2 regions of the Streptomyces sp. NBC_00178 genome follow, and region 2 is predicted to be linked to the other one. Evidence: riboswitches for the same ligand, from Rfam matches in the RefSeq annotation. Region 2 holds a riboswitch; the other holds the start of a gene.
What was found. Region 2 has a riboswitch for cobalamin ahead of OHT61_RS21570 (ribonucleoside-diphosphate reductase subunit alpha). Riboswitches for the same ligand answer to the same signal wherever they lie in the genome.
Positions count from the first base shown of each region.

Region 1: it holds a riboswitch for cobalamin, as region 2 does, so the genes downstream of both, OHT61_RS29435 ((2Fe-2S) ferredoxin domain-containing protein) here and OHT61_RS21570 (ribonucleoside-diphosphate reductase subunit alpha) in region 2, are expected to answer to the same signal.

Region 1 is NZ_CP108143.1:6,715,608-6,726,199, forward strand. Features, by position in the region: gene OHT61_RS29405 (hypothetical protein) at 1-135, shown strand, start outside; gene OHT61_RS29410 (class F sortase) at 217-843, shown strand; gene OHT61_RS29415 (GH92 family glycosyl hydrolase) at 1,055-3,403, shown strand; partial or broken gene OHT61_RS29420 (ABC transporter ATP-binding protein) at 3,456-4,160, opposite strand; gene OHT61_RS29425 (FecCD family ABC transporter permease) at 4,256-5,368, opposite strand; gene OHT61_RS29430 (ABC transporter substrate-binding protein) at 5,365-6,396, opposite strand; cobalamin riboswitch at 6,439-6,616, opposite strand; cobalamin riboswitch at 6,761-6,884, shown strand; gene OHT61_RS29435 ((2Fe-2S) ferredoxin domain-containing protein) at 6,946-7,347, shown strand; gene OHT61_RS29440 ((2Fe-2S)-binding protein) at 7,397-8,047, shown strand; gene metE (5-methyltetrahydropteroyltriglutamate--homocysteine S-methyltransferase) at 8,125-10,443, opposite strand.
Region 2 is NZ_CP108143.1:4,882,486-4,893,077, reverse strand. Features, by position in the region: gene OHT61_RS21595 (extracellular solute-binding protein) at 1-528, opposite strand, end outside; gene OHT61_RS21590 (GntR family transcriptional regulator) at 813-1,577, shown strand; gene OHT61_RS21585 (DUF3311 domain-containing protein) at 1,758-2,012, shown strand; gene mctP (monocarboxylate uptake permease MctP) at 2,009-3,664, shown strand; gene OHT61_RS21575 (GNAT family N-acetyltransferase) at 3,786-4,286, shown strand; cobalamin riboswitch at 4,339-4,462, shown strand; gene OHT61_RS21570 (ribonucleoside-diphosphate reductase subunit alpha) at 4,600-6,996, shown strand; gene OHT61_RS21565 (ribonucleotide-diphosphate reductase subunit beta) at 6,996-8,012, shown strand; gene OHT61_RS21560 (hypothetical protein) at 8,009-8,221, opposite strand; gene OHT61_RS21555 (GlxA family transcriptional regulator) at 8,303-9,277, shown strand; gene OHT61_RS21550 (D-Ala-D-Ala carboxypeptidase family metallohydrolase) at 9,298-10,035, opposite strand; gene def (peptide deformylase) at 10,234-10,592, opposite strand, start outside.

The DNA of each region.
Region 1 (10,592 bases), 1.8 Mb from region 2:
GTCGACGCGGGGGAGCGCCCCGCCCAGGACGCCGCCGGTACGGCGCTCTACGGCTCGGCGGCCGGCGCGGTGCTGCTCGCGGGCGCCGGAGTCCTCGTCGTACGCCGCCGGACCGCCGCCCAGCGCAACGGCTGATCCCGCACGATGGCGCCGCTTCCTCCAGGAGCGGCGCCATCCGCCGTACGCCACCCCGCACTTCCACGCACCGGAGTAGTCATGCCCTTCCTCACCCCGCACCCGTCGCGGCGGACCGCCGTGATCGCGGCGGCCGTCTGCCTGCTGCTCGCCCCCGTCACCGCCTGCGGCGCGGCCGACGCACCGGAGCGTTCCAGGAGCGCGGACCCCCGGATCTCCCCGGAGCCGCGGTCATCGCAGCCGCGGCCCCGGGAGTCGCCGAAGGCCATGGCGCCGTCACGGCTGACCGTTCCGTCGCTCGGGATAGACAGCGACCTGCTGAGACTGGGGCTGAACGAGGACGGCACGGTGGAGGTCCCGCCGGCCGAGAAGGGCATGACGGCCGGCTGGTGGGCGGGCGGGGCCGTCCCCGGCGAGCCGGGCGCCGCCGTGCTCATCGGCCACAACGACACGCGGTTCGGCGAGGCCGTCTTCCACGACCTGCACCGGATCGACCGGGGGGCCGACATCGCCGTGTCCGACGCGGCGGGCCGGCAGACGCACTTCAGGGTCACCGGCACGCAGACGGTCAGCAAGAAGGCCTTTCCCACCGGCAAGGTCTACGGACCGACCGACGAGCGTGTCCTCCGGCTGATCACGTGCGACGGGGCCTTCGACGCCGACGGGCACCCCGTGGACAACCTCATCGTGTACGCCTCACTGCGCTGAGGCCCCTCCTCCCCACCTCCGGGTCCGCCGGCGGTGGGGTTCCGCAGACGCGGCCCGCCGGACCGTGGGCACCCCCGGCCGTTCGTGGCGGACCGGTGGAGGTCCCTCACGGGCACCGCCACCACTCTTGACGGGTACACGCATACAAGCCAAGAATGATCGCGCAGTGCGATCTGACAACGTTGTCTAAGGCTGGAGAGGCGTTCTCCCCATGAGATGGACCCACGTGACACGCAGTGCGGGGACGGTGGCCGTCACGGCCGCGCTCCTCGGCGGCGCCCTCGCCGCGCCCGCCGCGGCGGACGGAGGGGCGCACGCCGAGCGCGGCCGGCTGACCGATCTCGTCAACGCGTTCATCGGAACCGAGAACGAGGGCAACACCTATCCCGGCGCCGCCGTGCCGTTCGGCATGGTGCAGTTCTCGCCCGACACCGGCCACAACACCGGATACGACTACTCGGAGAACCACATCAGGGGCTTCTCCACCGTTCACATCTCCGGCGTGGGCTGCGGACTCGGCGGCGACCTCCCCGTACTGCCGACGACCGGCGACATCACGTCCACGGACAACGCGGCCTACGCCGCCGAGTTCAGCCACGACGACGAGAAGGCGAGCCCCGGCACCTACACCGTCGGTCTGAAGACCGGCATCAAGGCCGAACTCAGCGCCACCGAGCGCACCGGCGTGCAGCGCTACACCTTCCCCGCCACCGACAAGGCCAACGTCCTCATCAACGCGGGCCAGTCGCTGCACAGGACGGTCGGCACCCGGGTCGAGATCCTGGACAGCCGCACGGTGCGCACCGCCATCACCGGCAGCGGATTCTGCCAGGACACCAAGCCGTACACCGTCTACACGATCACCCGCTTCGACCGGCCCTTCACCACCTCGGGCACGTGGAAGGGCGAGCAGGTCACCGAGGGCTCGAAGACCTCGACGGCGGGCGGCGAGCGCAACGGTGCCTTCCTGCGCTTCGACACCACCAAGGACCGCACCGTCGAGGCGACCACGGCGATCTCGTACGTCGACGCCGAGGGGGCGGCCCTCAACCTCCGCGCCGAGGGCGGCCGTCCGTACGACAAGGTCGCACGCGCCGCGCAGGCCGCGTGGGAGGACAGGCTCGGCGACGTCAAGGCGCAGGGCGGTGGCGAGACCCTCCGCCGGACCTTCTACTCGTCCCTCTACCGCGCGTTCCTCGCACCGAACATCGGCAGCGACGTCGACGGCCGCTACACCGGCTGGGACCAGAAGACCCACCGGGCCAAGGGCTTCACCTACTACCAGAACTGGTCGCTCTGGGACACCTACCGCACCCAGGCCCAGCTGCTGTCGCTCCTCGCACCGGGCGAGTCCCGCGACATGGCGATCTCCGTCATCAAGATCGACGAGGACAGCGGCTGGCTGCCCAAGTGGGGCTACGGCACGGTCGAGACGAACATCATGACCGGCGACCCGGTCACCCCGTTCCTCACCAACGCCTACCAGCAGGGCCTGCTCAAGGGGTACGAGGAGCAGGCGTACCGGGCGCTGAAGAAGAACGCCGACGGTGTGCCCCCGGCCGGCTCCGCCCCCGTCGGCCGCGAGGCCAACAAGGAGTACCTCGCCGACGGCTTCGCCCCCTACATCAAGGGCCGCCCGCACGCGAAGCCCGGCGACTCCGACTACGACCACGGCGCGTCCGCGACCCTGGAGTACGCCCTGTCCGACGCGATGCTCGGACAGATGGCGAAGGAGCTGGGCCACGAGGAGGACGCCGAGCGGTACACCCGGCGCGCCCAGAACTACCGGAAGATCTTCGACAGTTCGACCGGATTCTTCCGGGCCCGTGACGTGGACGGCGCCTTCACCGGGCCCGCCGACCCGGCACAGAGCGAGGGCTTCCATGAGGGCACGTCCTGGCAGTACCAGTGGCTCGTGCCCCAGGACCTGCCCGGCATGGTCTCCCTGATCGGCGGCACGCAGGCCGCCAACGAGCGCCTCGACTCGTTCTTCGCCTACGACCAGCTGGTGAAGGACCCGGCGAAGACCGCCCGGGAGGTGTGGGTGAACGGGCCGTACGACTACTACAACGCGGACAAGTACAACCCGCAGAACGAGCCCGACCTGATCGCCCCGTACACCTACCTCTCCACCGGTCAGCCGTCGAAGACGACCGACGTGGTGCACGCGGCGCTCACCCTGTTCACCGACGCCCCGACGGGCATGACCGGGAACGACGACCTCGGGACGATGTCGGCGTGGAACGTCCTGTCCTCGATCGGGATCTTCCCGGTCCAGCCGGGCACCGACACCTGGGGCCTCTCCACCCCGGTCTTCGAGCGCGTGGACCTCACCCTGGACCGGCGCTACTACCCCGAGGGCCGTCTGACGGTGAAGGCCCCCGGGACCTCCGACTCGGCGCGCTACATCCGCTCGGCGCGGACCGACGGGGCGGCGTACGGGAAGACCTACCTGACCACCGAGGACATCCGCGGCACCCGCGAACTGTCCTTCGAGGTCGGCACGGCTCCCTCCGACTGGGGCACATCGGCGGATGCCGCGCCGCCCGCCCTCGACTGACCGCTCCGGCAACCAGGACCCGCCCCCGGACGAGAGGCGGGTCCTTCCGCGCTCAGGCTCCCGCGGGCCCGCCGGGATCCGGCCGTCCGTGCAGGAACGTCACCTGCGGCGCGCCCGTCAGGGGATGGACGGCGACCTCGCCGGTCACGCCGTACACCCGGTCGAGCAGCGCCGGTGTCAGCACGTCCACGGGCGTGCCCGATGCGACCACCTCGCCGTCGGCCAGGACGTACAGGCGGTCGCAGTAGCGGGCGGCGAGATTGAGGTCGTGCAGGGCGACCAGGACCGTGGCCGGAAGCCGCCGCAGCGCGCCGAGGACGGACAACTGGTGCCGGATGTCGAGGTGGTTGGTCGGCTCGTCCAGGACCAGGAGCGTGGGCTCCTGGGCGAGGGCCCGGGCGATGAGGACGCGCTGGCGCTCACCGCCCGACAGCCGGTCGAAGGGACGCGCCGCCAGTCCGGTGACGTCCACGGCGGCGAGGGCGGACGCGATCACCTCGGCGTCCTCGGCGGTGTCCCCCGCGAGCAGCCGCTTGTGCGGTGTACGCCCCATCGCCACCACCTCGCCGACCGACAGGTCGAATTCGCCCGCCGACTCCTGCGTCACCGCCGCCACCATGCGTGCCAGCCGGCGCACCGGGAGGGACCAGGCGTCCTGCCCGTCCACCCGGACCTCGCCGGTGACGGGCCGCAGGACGCGGTAGACGGCGCGCAGCAGACTGGACTTGCCGCTGCCGTTGGGGCCCACGAGGCCGATCACCTCACCGGGCCGCGCGGTCAACGAGACCTCGGTGACGAGGCGGTGGGCGCCGGCCGTGAGCGTGACCCCGTCGACGACGAGTGCGGTCGCGGTCATGCCACTCCTTCGCCGGTGCCGCGCCGCGCGTCGCGGCGCATGAGCCAGAGGAAGAACGGCCCGCCGCACAGTGCGGTGAGCACCCCGACCGGGATCTCCGTGGGCGCGGCCACCACGCGTGCGGCGATGTCCGCCCAGACGAGGAAGACCGCCCCGCCGAGCGCGGCCGTGGGCAGCACCCGGCGGTGGTCACCGCCGACGAACAGCCGGACGATGTGGGGCAGCATCAGACCGACGAAGCCGATCGGTCCCGATGCGGCGACCAGCACCCCCGTGACCAGGGACAGCAGCACGAACATCCGCGAGCGGAAGCGGGCGACGTCCAGTCCCATGGTGGTGGCCGCCTCCTCGCCCGCCAGCAGAAGGTTCAGGTTGCGCGCCTGCAGGGACAGCACGGCGATGCCCAGCAACAGGGCGGCGCCGGGCAGCCAGAGGGTCGCCCAGCTGACGCCGCCGAGACCGCCGAGGGTCCAGGCGAGCACCGCCCGGGCCTCGTTGCCCCGGTCCGTGGTCAGCAGGAGCAGGTCCAGCACCGCGGTGAGCACCGCCGCGATCGCCACACCGGACAGCACCAGGCGTACGGAGCTGATGCGGCCCCCCGTACGCGCGGTGGCGTACACCAGCAGCAGGGCGCCCAGCGCACCGGCGAACGCGGCGGCCGACAGCGACACCGGGCCGAACAAGGTCACCCCGAACACGATCACGCTCACCGCGCCCAGGGACGCCCCCGACGAGACACCCAGCAGGTAGGGCTCGGCGAGCGGGTTGCGGACGAGCGCCTGCATGGCGGTGCCCACCACCGCGAGCCCGGCGCCGGTCACCGCCCCGAGCAGGACGCGCGGGGCGCGTACGTCGAGCACGATGGTCTCGCGCGCCGGGGACCACGAGGGCGGTGACCGGTCGACGCCGATCGCGTGCGCCACGATGCCCCACACCTGACCGGGCGGCACGTGCACCGAGCCGATCGCCAGCCCCGCGGTCAGCGAGACGAGCAGCAGCGCGGTCAGGACGAGCAGGGTGAGCGCCGGCGTGCCGCGGCCCGTCACCTTCCCGGCGGGCCGTTTCCCCCCGGCCCGCCGGCCGGGAACCTCCACGGTGGGAGCGGTCACCGGAAGCTCTCGGGGTGCAGGCCGCGGGCGAGATCCCCGACCGCGTAGGCCGACCGGATCCCGACCAGGGTCGCGGTCAGCGGCAGGACGACGAACCGCTTGTTCCTGATCGCCGGCACGTCGGCGAGCGCGGGCTGGGAGAGGAGGTACTTCTCCTTCTGCTCGATGCTGTCGGAGCCCGCGTAGTCGTAGATGGCGATGGCCTCCGGCCTGCGCTCCACGACCTGCTCCCAGGAGACGTCCCCGAAGACGTCGTCCAGGTCCGCGAAGACGTTCTTCCCGCCGGCGAGCCGGATCAGTTCCGTGCCGAGGCTCTTGCCGCCCGCGGTGAACGCCGACTTGTCGCCGCTGTCGTAGACGAACACCGGCACGTCCGCCTCGCCGTCGACCGCGGAGGCGGCCTTGCCGACACGGCCCTTCAGGTCCGACACGAGCGAGTCGGCGCGCCCCGGCACACCGAAGATCGTGCCGATGGTGCGTATCTCCTCGTACGTGTCCTCCATCGTCACCTGCTTCTTGCCGCAGTACTCGCGGTTGAGGTAGGTGTCGATGCCCGCGTCGGCGAACGCCTTGCGGGAGCGGCCCTCCTTCTCGCCGAACGCGCTGCCGTAGCCGCCGTAGACGAGATCGGGCTCGGCGTCCAGGACCGTCTCGAACGACGGCTCCTCCTCGGCGAGCTCCGGGACGGCCTCGTAGGCCTTCCTCAGTTCCGGCAGTACGGACGAGTCCGGGTAGGCGGTCCCGACCATGCGGTCCCCGAGACCGAGGGCGAGCATCAGCTCCGCCGGATGCTGGTGGATGGTGACGACCCGGGCCGGAGGCCGCGTGTACGTCGTCTTCACACCGCAGTTGTCGATGGTGACCGGGAAGCCGGCGGGCGACGACGCCGCGGCCCCCGGGTCGTCACCCGGGCCGTCGGACGAGCCGCAGCCCGCCGTCAGCGCGAGCGCCGACAGAGCGAGTACGCCGGCCGCCGTGCGCAGGGCGCCGCGCCTGCGGGAGTTGAGTGCGTGAGGGAAAAGGGGCATGCCTGTGAACACGTGAAGCCTCCTGGGGAGTCCGCGCTCCTCGGATCGGGCCCGCGACAGGCCAGTGTCCTGACTCCCGGGATCGGCGCCCCCGCTCCGCCGCGCGGTGCGCGGTGGCATGCGGAGGGTCCGCGTTCCCCGGTCACAGTGGCGGGACCGTGCCGGATTCACACCGGCTTCCTGTCTCCCGTCGCGGCGATGACCAGGTGATCCTACGTTCTGCCGGGACGGGGCGGGACGGGCCCCCGTCCGCACGCTCGCGCGGGCCGCCCCGCCTCGGGTGCCCGCAGCCGCCCCGGGGCTGCCCGCCGCGCCACCGGTCGCCGGATGCCATGATGGTCCACGACAGGGCGACGGCGGCCCGAGGAAGCCGGTGCGAATCCGGCGCGGTCCCGCCACTGTGATCGGCGAGCGGATCCCGCGACGTCCACCGCCCCCCACGGGGGCGGGAAGGACGGGACGAGCCACGACCCGAGAGCCAGGAGACTCACGCGGTCGCCTCCTCGACGTACCCCGGGGCGGATCTCCCCGGAGAGAGGGGGGTTCGGCATGTCCGAGAACCCGGCCGAAGAGGTCTTCGGCAGCACCGTGCCACCACCGGTGACGGGGCGGGTGCCCTGCCGGATCGTCGTGTGCCGGGACTGCTGCTGCGGCAGCCCCAAGGTGACCGGGGACCACGCGGCGCAGACCGCGCGGCTGCGCGGCGCGGCACCGGTGCGGGTCTCCGAATGCCTCGACGTGTGCGACCAGGCCAACGTCGTCGTCGTACAGCCCTCCACCGAGGGCAGGGCCGCGGGAGCCCGGCCCGTCTGGCTGGGTCTGGTCAACGACCCGGACGCCACCGAGGACATAGCCGCCTGGGCACGTGCCGGCGGCCCCGGGGTCGCGCCCCGGCCGGCGATCCTCGATCTGTACGCCTTCGCTCCCCCTCGGCGCCGTGCGGCCACCTGAGCGGGTGCCACCGGGCCCGCCCGACGCCGCACGCGCGCCGGGCGACGCCGTGGCGAGCGCTCTGGCCGAGGTGGCGGCGCTGGGTGGCTTCTTCGCGCTGCGCACGGACGCGCCCGACGAAGGCTGGCACCCCGTCGGCGCGTCCTACGCCCGTGGTTTCGCCGACCTGGCCACGGCCGTCGCCGACCGGTACCGCACGGATCTGCGCGTCGGCGTGTCCATCGCCCAGCTCGGCCACGCGGCACGCCTCTGGTCACCCGTGCTGGCCTGCACGCTGCTCCACGGCATCGTGCCGGACCTGGACACCCTGCGCAGGGAGGACACCGGCTCGGCACTCGGGCTGCCTGCCCCCGCCGGGTGGTACGCCGACCGCCTCGCGGAACCCGAACACACCCTCGGCGCCCAGGTCATGGACCATCTGGCACGGCTGGAGGCCGGTCTGGCCGTCAGGATCGCACCACGCCTGCTGGACGGCAACGCCGCCTCCGCGCTGATGGGTTCGGCCGGCGTCCTGCTGGCCGCCCGTCCGGACATCCGGGGGCCGCTCACCCGCCTGGTGGACCGACTGCTCGGCACGGGGCGGCTCGTGGGAACGGGCTCGGTCACCGGACCGGGCCTGGGCTTCCGCCGGCGCAGCTGCTGCCTCTACTACCGGACGCCGGGCGGCTCGACGTGCGGGGACTGCTGCCTCGCCCGCTGAGCCGTGCCGCTGACGCGGACGTGGCGCCGCGAGGGCACCGGCCGGGGCGACCGCCCCGGCCGGTGCCGCCCGGTGGGTCAGGACGCGGTGAGCTCGTCCCTCACCGTGCGGGCCGCCGCGACCAGGCTTTCCAGCGACGCCCTGGTCTCCGGCCAGCCACGGGTCTTGAGACCGCAGTCCGGGTTGACCCACAGGCGCTCCGCCGGGATCGCCCGCAGTCCGGCGCGCAGAAGGTCCGCCGCCTCCCCGGCGGACGGCACGCGGGGCGAGTGGATGTCGTACACCCCGGGCCCGGCCTCGCGCGGGTATCCGTGGGCCGCGAGTTCGTGGGCGACCTGCATGTGCGAACGCGCGGCCTCCAGGCTGATGACGTCGGCGTCGAGGTCGTCGATGGCCTGCACGATGTCACCGAACTCGGCGTAGCACATGTGCGTGTGGACCTGGGTGTCCGGGCGTACCCCGCTGGTCGTCAGCCGGAACGCCTCGGTGGCCCAGCCGAGGTAGGCGGGACGGTCCGCGGCCCGCAGGGGCAGTGTCTCCCGCAGTGCCGGCTCGTCCACCTGGATGACCGAGGTGCCCGCGGCCTCCAGGTCACGGACCTCGTCGCGCAGGGCGAGCGCGACCTGGCGGGCGGTGTCCCCGAGCGGCTGGTCGTCCCGCACGAAGGACCAGGCCAGCATGGTGACCGGACCCGTGAGCATGCCCTTGACCGGACGGTCGGTGAGCGACTGGGCGTACGTCGTCCAGCCCACGGTCATCGGTCCGGGGCGGGAGATGTCGCCGGCCAGGACCGGAGGGCGGACGTAGCGGGTGCCGTAGGACTGCACCCAGCCGTGCCGGGTGGCGAGGTAACCCGTCAGCCGTTCGGCGAAGTACTGCACCATGTCGTTGCGTTCGGGCTCGCCGTGCACCAGCACGTCCAGCCCGGCCTTCTCCTGATACGTGATCACTTCCTGGATCTCGGCCCTGATGCGCTCGTCGTAGGCGGCCGCGTCGATGCGCCCCGCCCGCAGACCGGCGCGTGCGGCGCGCAGTTCGCCGGTCTGCGGGAACGAGCCGATGGTCGTCGTCGGCAGCAGGGGCAGGCCGAGCCGGGCGCGCTGGGACGCGGCCCGTTCCCCGTACGGCAGGGTGCGACGGGCGTCCGCCCCGGTCACCGCGGCCGCGCGGGCCCGCACGGCCGGATCACGGGTGACGGCGGAGGTCCGGCGGGAGGTGAGGCCCGCCCGGTTGGCCGCCAGCGCGGCCGCCACGGCCCCGGTGCCCCGGGCCAGCCCCGCGGCGAGGGTCACGATCTCCTCGGTCTTCTGCCGCGCGAAGGCCAGCCAGCGCAGCACCTGCGGATCGATTTCCCGCTCGGCGGCCGCGTCGAGCGGGACGTGCAGCAGGGAGCACGAGGACGCCACATCGACCCGGCCGGCCAGCCCCAGCAGCGTGCCGAGGGTCGACAGGGACCTCTCCAGGTCGTTGATCCAGATGTTGCGGCCGTTCACGACCCCCGCGACCAGACGCTTCCCGGGCAGTCCGCCGACGGCGGCCAGATCGTCGACCTGGACGGCGGCGGTCTCCGTGAAGTCGAGCGCGAGCCCTTCCACCGGTGCCTTGGCGAGCAGCGGGAGCGCCTCGCCGAGACGTCCGAAGTAGGAGGCGACGAGGAGCTTCGGCCGGTCGGTGAGCGAACCGAGGTCGCGGTAGGCGCGTTCGCACGCGCCGAGTTCCGCCCGGGAGCGGTCCTGGACGAGAGCCGGCTCGTCGAGTTGCACCCACTCGGCGCCGGCCGCCCGCAGGTCGGCGAGGACTTCGGCGTACACCGGCAGCAGGCGGTCCAGGAGCGTGAGCGGGTCGAAGTCCTCGGCCACACCGGGGGCCGGCTTGGCGAGGAGCAGGTAGGTGACCGGACCGACGAGTACGGGCCGGGCGGTCAGGCCCAGAGCGACGGCCTCCGTGAGCTCGGCGACCTGCCTGCCCGAGTCGGCGGTGAAGACCGTGCCGGGGCCGAGCTCCGGCACCAGATAGTGGTAGTTGGTGTCGAACCACTTGGTCATCTCGAGCGGCGCGACGTCCTGGGTGCCGCGGGCCATCGCGAAGTACCCGTCCAGCGGATCGGCGGCCACCGCCTCGCGGTGGCGGTCGGGGATCGCCCCGACCATGACGCTCGTGTCGAGCACGTGGTCGTAGAGGGAGAAGTCACCGGTCGGGACCTCGTCGATGCCGGCCCCGGCGAGCTGCAGCCAGTTGGTGCGCCGGAGCGTGGCCGCGGTGGCGCGCAGGGCGTCCGCGGTGACGGCGCCCTTCCAGTAGCCCTCGGTCGCCTTCTTCAGTTCCCGGTTCCGGCCCTGCCGGGGGTAGCCGTGCACGGTGGACCGCGCCGCCGAGGCTGTGGACTGGTTGGTCACGGAGATCTCCTTCGCGAGATGAATCCCTGAGATCCCGGAGACGGGACGAGAGCGCGAAGTGGTGACGCACCGGACGGGACGATCGCGCGCATCGGGCGCGGAGCCGCCTGGTGTGTACGCCGACCCGCCCACGAGGTCACCGGGATGTC
Region 2 (10,592 bases):
GCGGGTCTTGGGGGTTTCGGTGACGCCCGCGTCCGCGAAGACCGTCTTGTTGTAGAGGACCACGCGGTTGGCGAAGTACCACGGGGCGGCGTACTGCTTGCCGTCCACGACGGCGGCCTCGTTCAGGTTGGCGGCCCAGTCGCCGCCGATCTCCGACTTGAGGTCACCGAGGTCGGCGAGCCCGCCGGTCTTGGCGTACGCCGCGGTCTGGGTGTTGCCGATCTCGAAGACGTCCGGCGGGTTCTCCTCGGAGAGGGCGGTCGTCAGCTTCTGCTGGATGCCGTTCCACTGCTGGACCTCGAACTTGACCTTCGCGCCGGTCTTCTTCTCGAAGGCGGCGGTAAGATCCTTCTGCCACTGCTCCGGCGTCGAGCCGTCCATGGCCCAGACGGTGAGGGTCTGTCCCTTGTAGCTGTCCGGACCGGACTTCTTGCCGCTGCTGTCGCTGCCGCCGTCGTCGGAGCCACACGCCGCCATGCTGACCATCATGCCCGCGACGCCGATCGCCGCGATGAGCTTGCGCTTCACGCTGAACCCTCCTCAGGGTGCTGCAACCCCCCCGCCCACCGCGAAGACACCCACGAGTAGTTCTGCTGGGGCTGGGACCTGGTCTTTAATGGTTTAGACCAGTACCGGGAGCTTGGCCTAGACCTTTAGGGGTGTCAAGGGTGTATAAGAAGTGCACTCGCGTCCGTTATAGGACCGACACCTAAGGGAGGGCGACGACCCGTGACCGGACCGTGCCACCATGTGAGCCGCGACAGACGGAGGAGCCGGTGACGGCAGCAACGCAGCAGTCGGGAAGGCGGATCATGGGTGCCGACGGGGGCAGCAGTACGGGCGAGACCGGTGCGGCTACGCGCACGGCACGCGTCCCCAAGTACTACAGGCTCAAGCGCCATCTCCTGGAGATGACGGACACCATGCCGCCCGGCACCCCCGTGCCGCCCGAGAGGACCCTGGCCGCCGAGTTCGACACCTCCCGCACCACGGTGCGCCAGGCGCTCCAGGAACTCGTCGTCGAGGGCCGGCTGGAACGCATCCAGGGCAAGGGGACCTTCGTCGCCAAGCCGAAGGTCTCGCAGGCCCTGCAACTCACCTCGTACACCGAGGACATGCGCGCCCAGGGCCTCGAACCCACGTCCCAGCTCCTGGACATCGGCTATGTGACCGCGGACGACACGCTCGCCGGGCTGCTGGACATCACCGCGGGGGGCCGGGTGCTGCGGATCGAGCGGCTGCGGCTCGCCAGCGGTGAGCCGATGGCGATCGAGACCACGCACCTCTCGGCGAAGCGCTTCCCCGCGCTGCGCCGTTCCCTGGTGAAGTACACGTCGCTCTACACCGCGCTGGCCGAGGTGTACGACGTCCGGCTCGCCGAGGCCGAGGAGACCATCGAGACCTCGCTCGCCACGCCGCGCGAGGCCGGGCTGCTGGGCACGGACGTCGGGCTGCCGATGCTCATGCTGTCCCGGCACTCGGTCGACGGGCACGGCGAGCCGGTGGAGTGGGTGCGCTCGGTCTACCGGGGCGACCGGTACAAGTTCGTCGCCCGCCTGAAGCGTCCCACCGACTGACCCGGACCCCTTCCGGCGGCCTCGGATCCCCTCGCACACCTGCGGGGGGATCCACTCGTTCCGGGTGTCTTCCGGACCGTTGCAGGACCGCAATGCGGACGGGGGGTGACGCTGGGCGGAACCCTCGCCTAGATTTCCTGCGCATTACACCAGGTGATCAGCGAGGGGACGGAGTTGCCGATGTCAGAAAAAACCGAGGCGAAACCACCAACAGTGACACCCGCGAGGGTGGTCATCGCGCTGTGCCTGATCGCACCGTTCGTGGCGATGCTCTGGGTGGGCTCGTACGCCAAGGTGAACCCGACCTTCATCGGTATCCCCTTCTTCTACTGGTACCAGATGCTCTGGGTGCTCATCTCGACCTCGCTCACCATGGTCGCCTACAAGCTGTGGCAGCGTGACCAGCGCGCCCGCAAGGGAGGTGCTTCCGCATGAAGGACGGCGTGAACGGCGTCGCACTCGCCGTGTTCATCTTCTTCTTCCTGGCCGTCACGGTCATCGGATTCATGGCCGCGCGCTGGCGCAAGGCCGAGAACGAGGCGAGCCTCGACGAATGGGGTCTGGGCGGCCGGTCGTTCGGCACCTGGGTCACCTGGTTCCTGCTCGGCGGCGACCTGTACACCGCGTACACCTTCGTCGCGGTCCCCGCGGCGATCTACGCGGCCGGTGCGGCGGGCTTCTTCGCCGTGCCGTACACGATCCTCGTCTACCCGCTGATCTTCACCTTCCTGCCCCGCCTGTGGTCGGTGTCGCACAAGCACGGGTACGTCACCACCTCGGACTTCGTCCGCGGCCGCTTCGGCTCGAAGGGCCTCTCACTGGCGGTCGCCCTCACGGGCATCCTCGCCACCATGCCGTACATCGCGCTCCAGCTGGTCGGCATCCAGGCCGTGCTGGACGTCATGGGCGTCGGCGGCGGCGAGAACACCCACTGGTTCGTCAAGGACCTGCCGCTGCTGATCGCGTTCGCGGTCCTCGCCGCGTACACGTACTCCTCGGGACTGCGGGCCCCCGCGCTCATCGCGTTCGTCAAGGACGGCCTGATCTACCTGGTCATCGCGGTGGCCATCATCTACATCCCGATCAAACTCGGCGGCTTCGACGACATCTTCGCGAAGGCCGGCGAGGCGTTCGCCCAGACCAACGAGGCGACGGGCAAACCGAGGGGCGCGCTCGTGCCCGGGGAGATGGGCCAGTGGGGCTACGCGACGCTGGCACTGGGCTCCGCGCTCGCGCTCTTCATGTACCCGCACTCGATCACGGCGACGCTCTCCAGCCGCAGCCGTGAGGTGATCCGGCGCAACACCACGATCCTGCCGCTGTACTCCCTGATGCTGGGCCTGCTCGCCCTGCTCGGGTTCATGGCGATCGCGGCCGGGATCAAGGTCGACAACGGGCAGCTGGCGATCCCCCAGCTGTTCGAGACCATGTTCCCCGACTGGTTCGCGGGTGTGGCCTTCGCCGCGATCGGGATCGGCGCCCTGGTGCCGGCCGCGATCATGTCGATCGCCGCGGCGAACCTCTTCACCAGGAACATCTACAAGGACTTCATCAAGCCCGACGCGACACCGGCCCAGGAGACCAAGGTCTCCAAGCTGGTCTCGCTGCTCGTCAAGGTGGGCGCGCTCGCCTTCGTCCTCACCATGGACAAGACGGTCGCGATCAACTTCCAGCTGCTCGGCGGGATCTGGATCCTCCAGACCATGCCGGCGCTGGTGGGCGGCCTGTTCACCCGGTGGTTCCACCGCTGGGCCCTGATCGCAGGCTGGGCCGTCGGCATGATCTACGGCACGGTGGCCGCGTACGGCGTCGCCAGCCCGACGCAGAAGCACTTCGGCGGCTCCTCGAAGGAGATCCCCGGCATCGGCGAGATCGGCTACATCGGTCTCACCGCGATCGTGCTGAACATCGTCGTCGTGGTCGTGCTGACCTTCGTCCTGAACGCGCTGAAGGCCCCGGCGGGTATCGACGAGACCTCGCCGTCCGACTACACCGCGGACGTCGGCGAGCCCGGCGTCAAGGTCACGCTCCCGCCGGCCACGGTGGGTGCGCCGGGAGGCGAGCCCGAGCCCCTGGAACGCCTGTAGCCCGTGACGTCGTCCGTCCCGGCAGGGTCCGCCCTGCCGGGACGGGCCCGTGTGCGGGGCCGGTTCGCCGGCTCCCCGAAAGGCACGTGCGCCGGGCCGCCGTCTGAGGCAGACTCCGCGCATGGACGTCTCGATCAGACCGGTCCGCGCCGGCGAGCACGAGGCCCTGGGCGAGATCACCACCCGGGCCTACCTCGACGACGGACTGCTGGACTTCGGCGCGGCCGATCAGTACGTCGAACAGCTCCGCGCCGTCGGACGCCGCGCCGCCGAGGCGCTCGTGCTGGCGGCGGTGGACCCCGGTGGCCTCCTGCTGGGAGGTGTCACCTACGTCACGCCGGGCAGCCCGTGGACCGACATCGCGGGCGGGGACGAGGCCGAACTGCGGATGCTGGCCGTCTCCCGTGCGGCGCGCGGACGCGGTGCCGGCGAGGCGCTCGTCCGGGCCTGTGTCGAGCGGGCACGCGCCACCGAGGGGCTGTCCGGGGTGGTGCTGTCGACCCAGCCGTCCATGGGGTCCGCCCACCGCATCTACGCGCGGCTCGGCTTCGTACGGACCCCTGAGCGGGACTGGAGCCCGCTTCCCGGCTTCACCCTGCTGACGTACCGCCTGACCTTTTGACCCGTCACGACACTACATGTGGGGGCTGCCTCAATCGGCAGCCCCCACATGTATGCTCGACCTCGCTGTCGCCGCAGGGGAATCCGGTGCGAATCCGGAACTGTCCCGCAACGGTGTGATCGGTGTGCATTCGCGCACCGCGGAGTCCGAGGACCTGCCGACGGTGCGTCCGGCTCGACCGAACCGGATGCCGAGACGTCCGGGCCCCGCGGAAGGCCGGTGGACGCCGTGCGCGCCGTGCTCCCTCCCCGGGGGCGACCGTGCCCGGCTGCCCCGCTCCCGCAGGCCCCGAGCCGAGCGAGGGATAGCCCCAGTGACCATCGCGCCCGCAGACCCGGTTTCAGCCGCGGAATCCGAGAGCCTCACGACCGACGCGCCCGGGACCGCGCTGCTGCGGACCCTGACCGGTCTGACCGCCGATCTGCCCGACACCGACCCCGGACGGGTCGCGGCCGCCGCGCTGCGCGGCCGGAGCGCGCGGGCGGACGAGGCCGAGCTGCGCTCGCTGGCCACCGAGGCCGCCGCGGGTCTGATCTCGGAGGACCCGGCGTACTCCCGGCTCGCCGCCCGGCTGCTCACCCTCGCGATCGCGGACGAGGCGGCGGGCGAAGGCGCGGTCTCCTTCTCCTCGTCGGTCGCCGTCGGGCACCGCGAGGGCCTGATCGCGGACCGCACGGCGGAGTTCGTCGCGCTGCACGCGGCCGCGCTGGACGCGCTGGTGGAACGCTCGCTCGCCGACGGGGCGGACGACCGCTTCGGCTACTTCGGCCTGCGCACGCTGCACAGCCGCTACCTGCTGCGCCACCCGCTCACCCGGCAGGTCGTCGAGACCCCGCAGCACTTCATGCTGCGCGTGGCCGCCGGACTGGCCGAGGACACCTCGCAGCGCGCCCTGGACGAAGTGGCCTCCCTGTACGGCCTGATGAGCCGCCTCGACTACCTGCCGTCCTCGCCGACCCTCTTCAACTCCGGCACCCGGCACCCGCAGATGTCCTCCTGCTACCTGCTGGACTCGCCGCTGGACGAGCTCGACTCGATCTACGACCGCTACCACCAGGTGGCCCGCCTCTCGAAGCACGCGGGCGGCATCGGCCTCTCGTACTCGCGCATCCGCGCCCGGGGTTCGCTGATCCGCGGCACGAACGGCCACTCCAACGGGATCGTGCCGTTCCTCAAGACGCTCGACGCCTCGGTCGCCGCGGTCAACCAGGGCGGCCGCCGCAAGGGTGCCGCCGCCGTCTACCTGGAGACCTGGCACGCGGACATCGAGGAGTTCCTGGAGCTGCGCGACAACACCGGCGAGGACCAGCGGCGCACGCACAACCTCAACCTGGCGCACTGGATCCCGGACGAGTTCATGCGCCGCGTCGACGCCGACACCGAGTGGTCGCTGTTCTCCCCCGCCGAGGTGCCCGAGCTGGTCGACCTGTGGGGCGACGAGTTCGACGCGGCCTACCGCGCGGCCGAGGCCAAGGGCCTGGCCCGCAAGTCGATGCCCGCGCGTGAGCTGTACGGCCGGATGATGCGTACCCTCGCGCAGACCGGTCAGGGCTGGATGACCTTCAAGGACGCCTCCAACCGCACGGCCAACCAGACGGCCGAGCCGGGCCGGGTCGTGCACTCCTCGAACCTGTGCACCGAGATCCTCGAGGTCACCGACGACGGCGAGACGGCCGTCTGCAACCTGGGTTCGGTCAACCTGGGCGCGTTCGTGGCCGACGGCGGCATCGACTGGGAGCGGCTGGACGCCACCGTGCGCACCGCCGTGACGTTCCTGGACCGGGTCGTCGACATCAACTTCTACCCGACCGAGCAGGCCGGCCGCTCCAACGCCCGCTGGCGTCCGGTGGGTCTCGGCGCGATGGGCCTCCAGGACGTCTTCTTCCAGCTGCGGCTGCCCTTCGACTCCCCCGAGGCCCGCGCCCTGTCCACGAAGATCTCCGAGCGGATCATGCTGGCCGCGTACGAGGCGTCCTGCGACCTGGCCGAGCGGTCGGGCCCGCTTCCCGCCTGGTCCGAGACGCGCGCCGCCCGCGGTGTGCTGCACCCCGACCACTACGACACGGAGCTGAGCTGGCCGGAGCGCTGGGACGCGCTGCGCGCCCGGGTCGCGAAGACCGGGATGCGCAACTCCCTGCTGCTCGCCATCGCGCCGACGGCGACGATCGCCTCGATCGCCGGGGTGTACGAGTGCATCGAGCCGCAGGTCTCCAACCTCTTCAAGCGCGAGACGCTCAGCGGTGAGTTCCTCCAGGTCAACGGCTACCTCGTGGACGAGCTGAAGCGGCTCGGCGTGTGGGACGCCCGGACCCGTGAGGCGCTGCGCGAGGCGAGCGGCTCCGTGCAGGGCTTCGCGTGGATCCCGCAGGACGTGCGGGCGCTGTACCGCACGGCGTGGGAGATCCCGCAGCGTGGACTGATCGACATGGCGGCGGCGCGCACGCCGTTCCTCGACCAGAGCCAGTCGCTCAACCTGTTCCTGGAGACGCCGACGATCGGCAAGCTCTCCTCGATGTACGCGTACGCCTGGAAGCAGGGGCTGAAGACGACGTACTACCTGCGTTCGCGCCCGGCGACCCGGATCGCCCGCGCGGCGTCCGGGCAGGCCGCGGCCGCCGCCCCCATTCCCGTACAGCAGGCGTCGTCGCCCGACGCTGACGCGATCGCCTGCTCCCTCGAAAACCCCGAGTCCTGCGAGGCCTGCCAGTAATGAGTACGTCCGAGAGCAAGAACCTCCTCGACCCGGGCTTCGAGCTGACCCTGCGCCCCATGCGCTACCCGGACTTCTACGAGCGCTACCGGGACGCGATCAAGAACACCTGGACGGTCGAGGAGGTGGACCTCCACTCCGACGTCGCCGACCTCGCCAAGCTGTCGCCCGGCGAGCAGCACATGATCGGCCGGCTGGTGGCGTTCTTCGCGACCGGTGACTCGATCGTCTCGAACAACCTCGTGCTGACGCTGTACAAGCACATCAACTCGCCCGAGGCGCGCCTGTACCTGTCGCGGCAGCTGTTCGAGGAGGCCGTGCACGTCCAGTTCTATCTGACGCTGCTCGACACCTATCTGCCCGACCCGGCGGACAGGGCGGCGGCGTTCGACGCGGTCGAGGAGATCCCCTCGATCCGCGAGAAGGCGCAGTTCTGCTTCAGGTGGATGGACTCGGTCGAGAAGATCGAGCGGCTGGAGACGAAGGCGGACCGCCGCCGCTTCCTGCTGAACCTGATCTGCTTCGCCGCGTGCATCGAGGGGCTGTTCTTCTACGGCGCCTTCGCGTACGTCTACTGGTTCCGCTCGCGCGGTCTGCTGCACGGTCTCGCCACGGGCACCAACTGGGTGTTCCGCGACGAGACGATGCACATGAACTTCGCGTTCGAGGTCGTGGACACCGTCCGCAAGGAGGAGCCGGACCTCTTCGACGACGAGCTCCAGCAGCAGGTCACCGACATGCTGCGGGAAGCGGTGGAGGCGGAGCTTCAGTTCGGCCGTGACCTGTGCGGCGAGGGCCTGCCCGGCATGAACACCGATTCGATGCGCCAGTACCTGGAGTGCGTCGCCGACCAGCGGCTCACCCGGCTCGGCTTCCCGCCGCTCTACGGTTCGGAGAACCCGTTCTCCTTCATGGAGCTGCAGGGCGTGCAGGAGCTGACGAACTTCTTCGAGCGCAGGCCGTCCGCCTACCAGGTGGCGGTGGAGGGGTCCGTCGGTTTCGACGACGACTTCTAGACCCTGGCCCACGACCTGAGGTGGGGGCGCCGCGTGGCCGTGACCGGCCGCGCGGCGCCTCGCCTTTGCGGGGGTGCCGTCCGCCGCCGCAGGTCCGCCTCCCGCAGTTCGTGGTCGATCCGGCGCTCCCGTGCGAGACCGGCGAGCGCGGGCAGCAGGACGAGGGCGATGAGTGCGGCTGTGACCAGGTAGCTCAGGAATGTGTTCATGGCTCTACTGTCGTGCCCGCGACGAAATTCGGGCAGTGGCAGGACTGTCATGCACCCTCGAATTACTGCCACAATGACGCCATGCTGAACAATGTGGCCGCCCTGCTGCTCGACGAGGTCCATCCCTTCGAACTCGGCGTCCTGTGCGAGGTGTTCGGGCTCGACCGCTCGGACGAGGGCCTGCCGGTGACCGACTTCGCGGTCGTCTCGGCGGAGGGCCCGGTCCTGCGGACGCACGCCGGATTCACCATCAGCACGCCCCACGGGCTGGAGCGGCTGGAGGAGGCCGACCTCGTCGCCGTGCCCGCGGGCAGTCACTTCATGGCGCGGGAGTACCCGGCGGAGGTCCTCGACGCCCTGCGCCGGGCCGTCGCCCGGGGCGCGCGGGTGCTGAGCGTGTGCTCCGGTGCATACGTGCTGGGGGCCGCCGGGCTGCTCGACGGCCGCCGGTGCACCACCCACTGGCGTCACGCCGACGAGCTGGCCCGGCGCTTCCCGAAGGCACGGGTGGAGCCGGACGTGCTCTACGTGGACGACGGCCCGGTCATCACCTCGGCGGGTACGGCCGCCGGGATCGACGCCGCCCTGCACCTGGTCCGGCAGGCGCACGGCCCCGCCGTGGCGAACGCCATCGCCCGGCGCATGGTGGTCCCCCCGCACCGGGACGGCGGCCAGGCGCAGTACATCAAGCGGCCGTTGCCCCGGACGCGGTGCGACACGGTCGGCGAGACGCTCGCCTGGATGGAGCGCCACCTCGACCAGGAGATGACCGTGGAGCAGCTGGCGGTGCAGACCCACATGTCGCCCCGGACCTTCGCCCGCCGCTTCCAGCAGGAGACGGGCACCACTCCGTACCGCTGGCTGCTCAGGCAGCGCGTGCTGCTGGCGCAGCACCTGCTGGAGACGTCGGACGAGACGATGGACACGATCGCGGGACATACGGGCTTCGGGAACGCGGCCGCCCTGCGCCACCAGTTCGTGCGCTCGCTGGGCACGACGCCGAACGCCTACCGCCGCACGTTCCGGGGGCCGGGCGGCCTGACCGAGGCGGCCTGACCGGCGGCCCCCGGAGCGCCTCAGATGCCGCAGCCGGAGGCGGACCAGAAGTGGCTGGGGCCCTGGTTCACGTGGATGTGGTCACTGTGGCCGGCGTAGCCGGGGCCGAGGATCCCGTTGAAGCCGTGGTTGCGGGCCTGCTTCGCGATGGTGCACAGCGAGTGCGGTCCCGATCCCAGGTCGACGGCGTCGCCGTAGAGATGGCGGCTGTTCGTCGCTCCGCCGACCGCCGCGTTGCAGGAGGTGGAGCGGAAGCCGCTGGTGACCCGGATGGACTGGTCGCCGAGCGCGTGCCGCAGCGCCTCCAGCTTCCACATGCTGCTCAGGGCGTTCGCCTTGGCCGTGCCGGCCGCCACGGCCCCACCGGCCCAGGTGCTGTTGCAGGTGTTGAGCTCGGGGTAGGTGAAGTGGATCGGCGTGCAGTCGTCGTCCTGCAGCGCGTAGAGCTTGGACTGCGTGGCCGGGCCCGCGACCCCGTCCGCGGCGAGGCCGTAGGCGGACTGGAAGCGCTTGACGGCGGCGGTGGTGGCCGGACCGTACGATCCGTCGACGGCCAGGACGGCGTTGTATCCCGGGTAGCCGGACACCCTGATCTGGAGCTGGGTGACGTCGTTGCCGGTGGCGCCCGGCGACAGGGTGCGGGTCCAGGTGTAACACCCGTCGGCCTGCGCGGTGCCGGCGGTGACCACGGCCCCGCCTATCGCGAAAGCCATGGTCATGACAAGGCCGAGCAGGAGGTGCGCGGTACGTCTGAGCATCGGGGTCTCCCTGCGCGATGAGGTGGGGGGCGGGCTTACGGGTGAGCCTGTCGGACAGGTCGACGCGCGTCAACCACGCCCTGCCAAGGGCGGGTTGAAGGGAAAGCACGAGGGAAAGCACGCCCTCTCCGGCCGCCGCCCACGACATGGCGAAGGGGCCCCGCCGGCGGCGGGGCCCCTTCGCCACAATGGCCGGGATCAGTCGTTGGGGACGACCTCGTAGCGGGGTTCGCCCTCCGCCATCTGCTTCAGCGCGTCCTTGCGGTCCCGCTTCGACAGCCGGTCGATGTAGAGGTAGCCGTACAGGTGGTCCGTCTCGTGCTGGAGGCACCGCGCGAAGTACCCGCTGCCACGCACCTTCACCGCGTTGCCCCGGGCGTCCTGACCGCGCACCACCGCGTAGTCGGGGCGCGGGAGCGCCGCGTACGCCCCCGGGACCGACAGGCAGCCCTCGTTGGAGTCGTCGAGGTTGCGCTGCTCGGGAGCCAGGTCCTCCAGCACCGGGTTGCAGATCACCCCGACGTGCCGGACGTTGTCGTCGTCCATGCAGTCGTAGA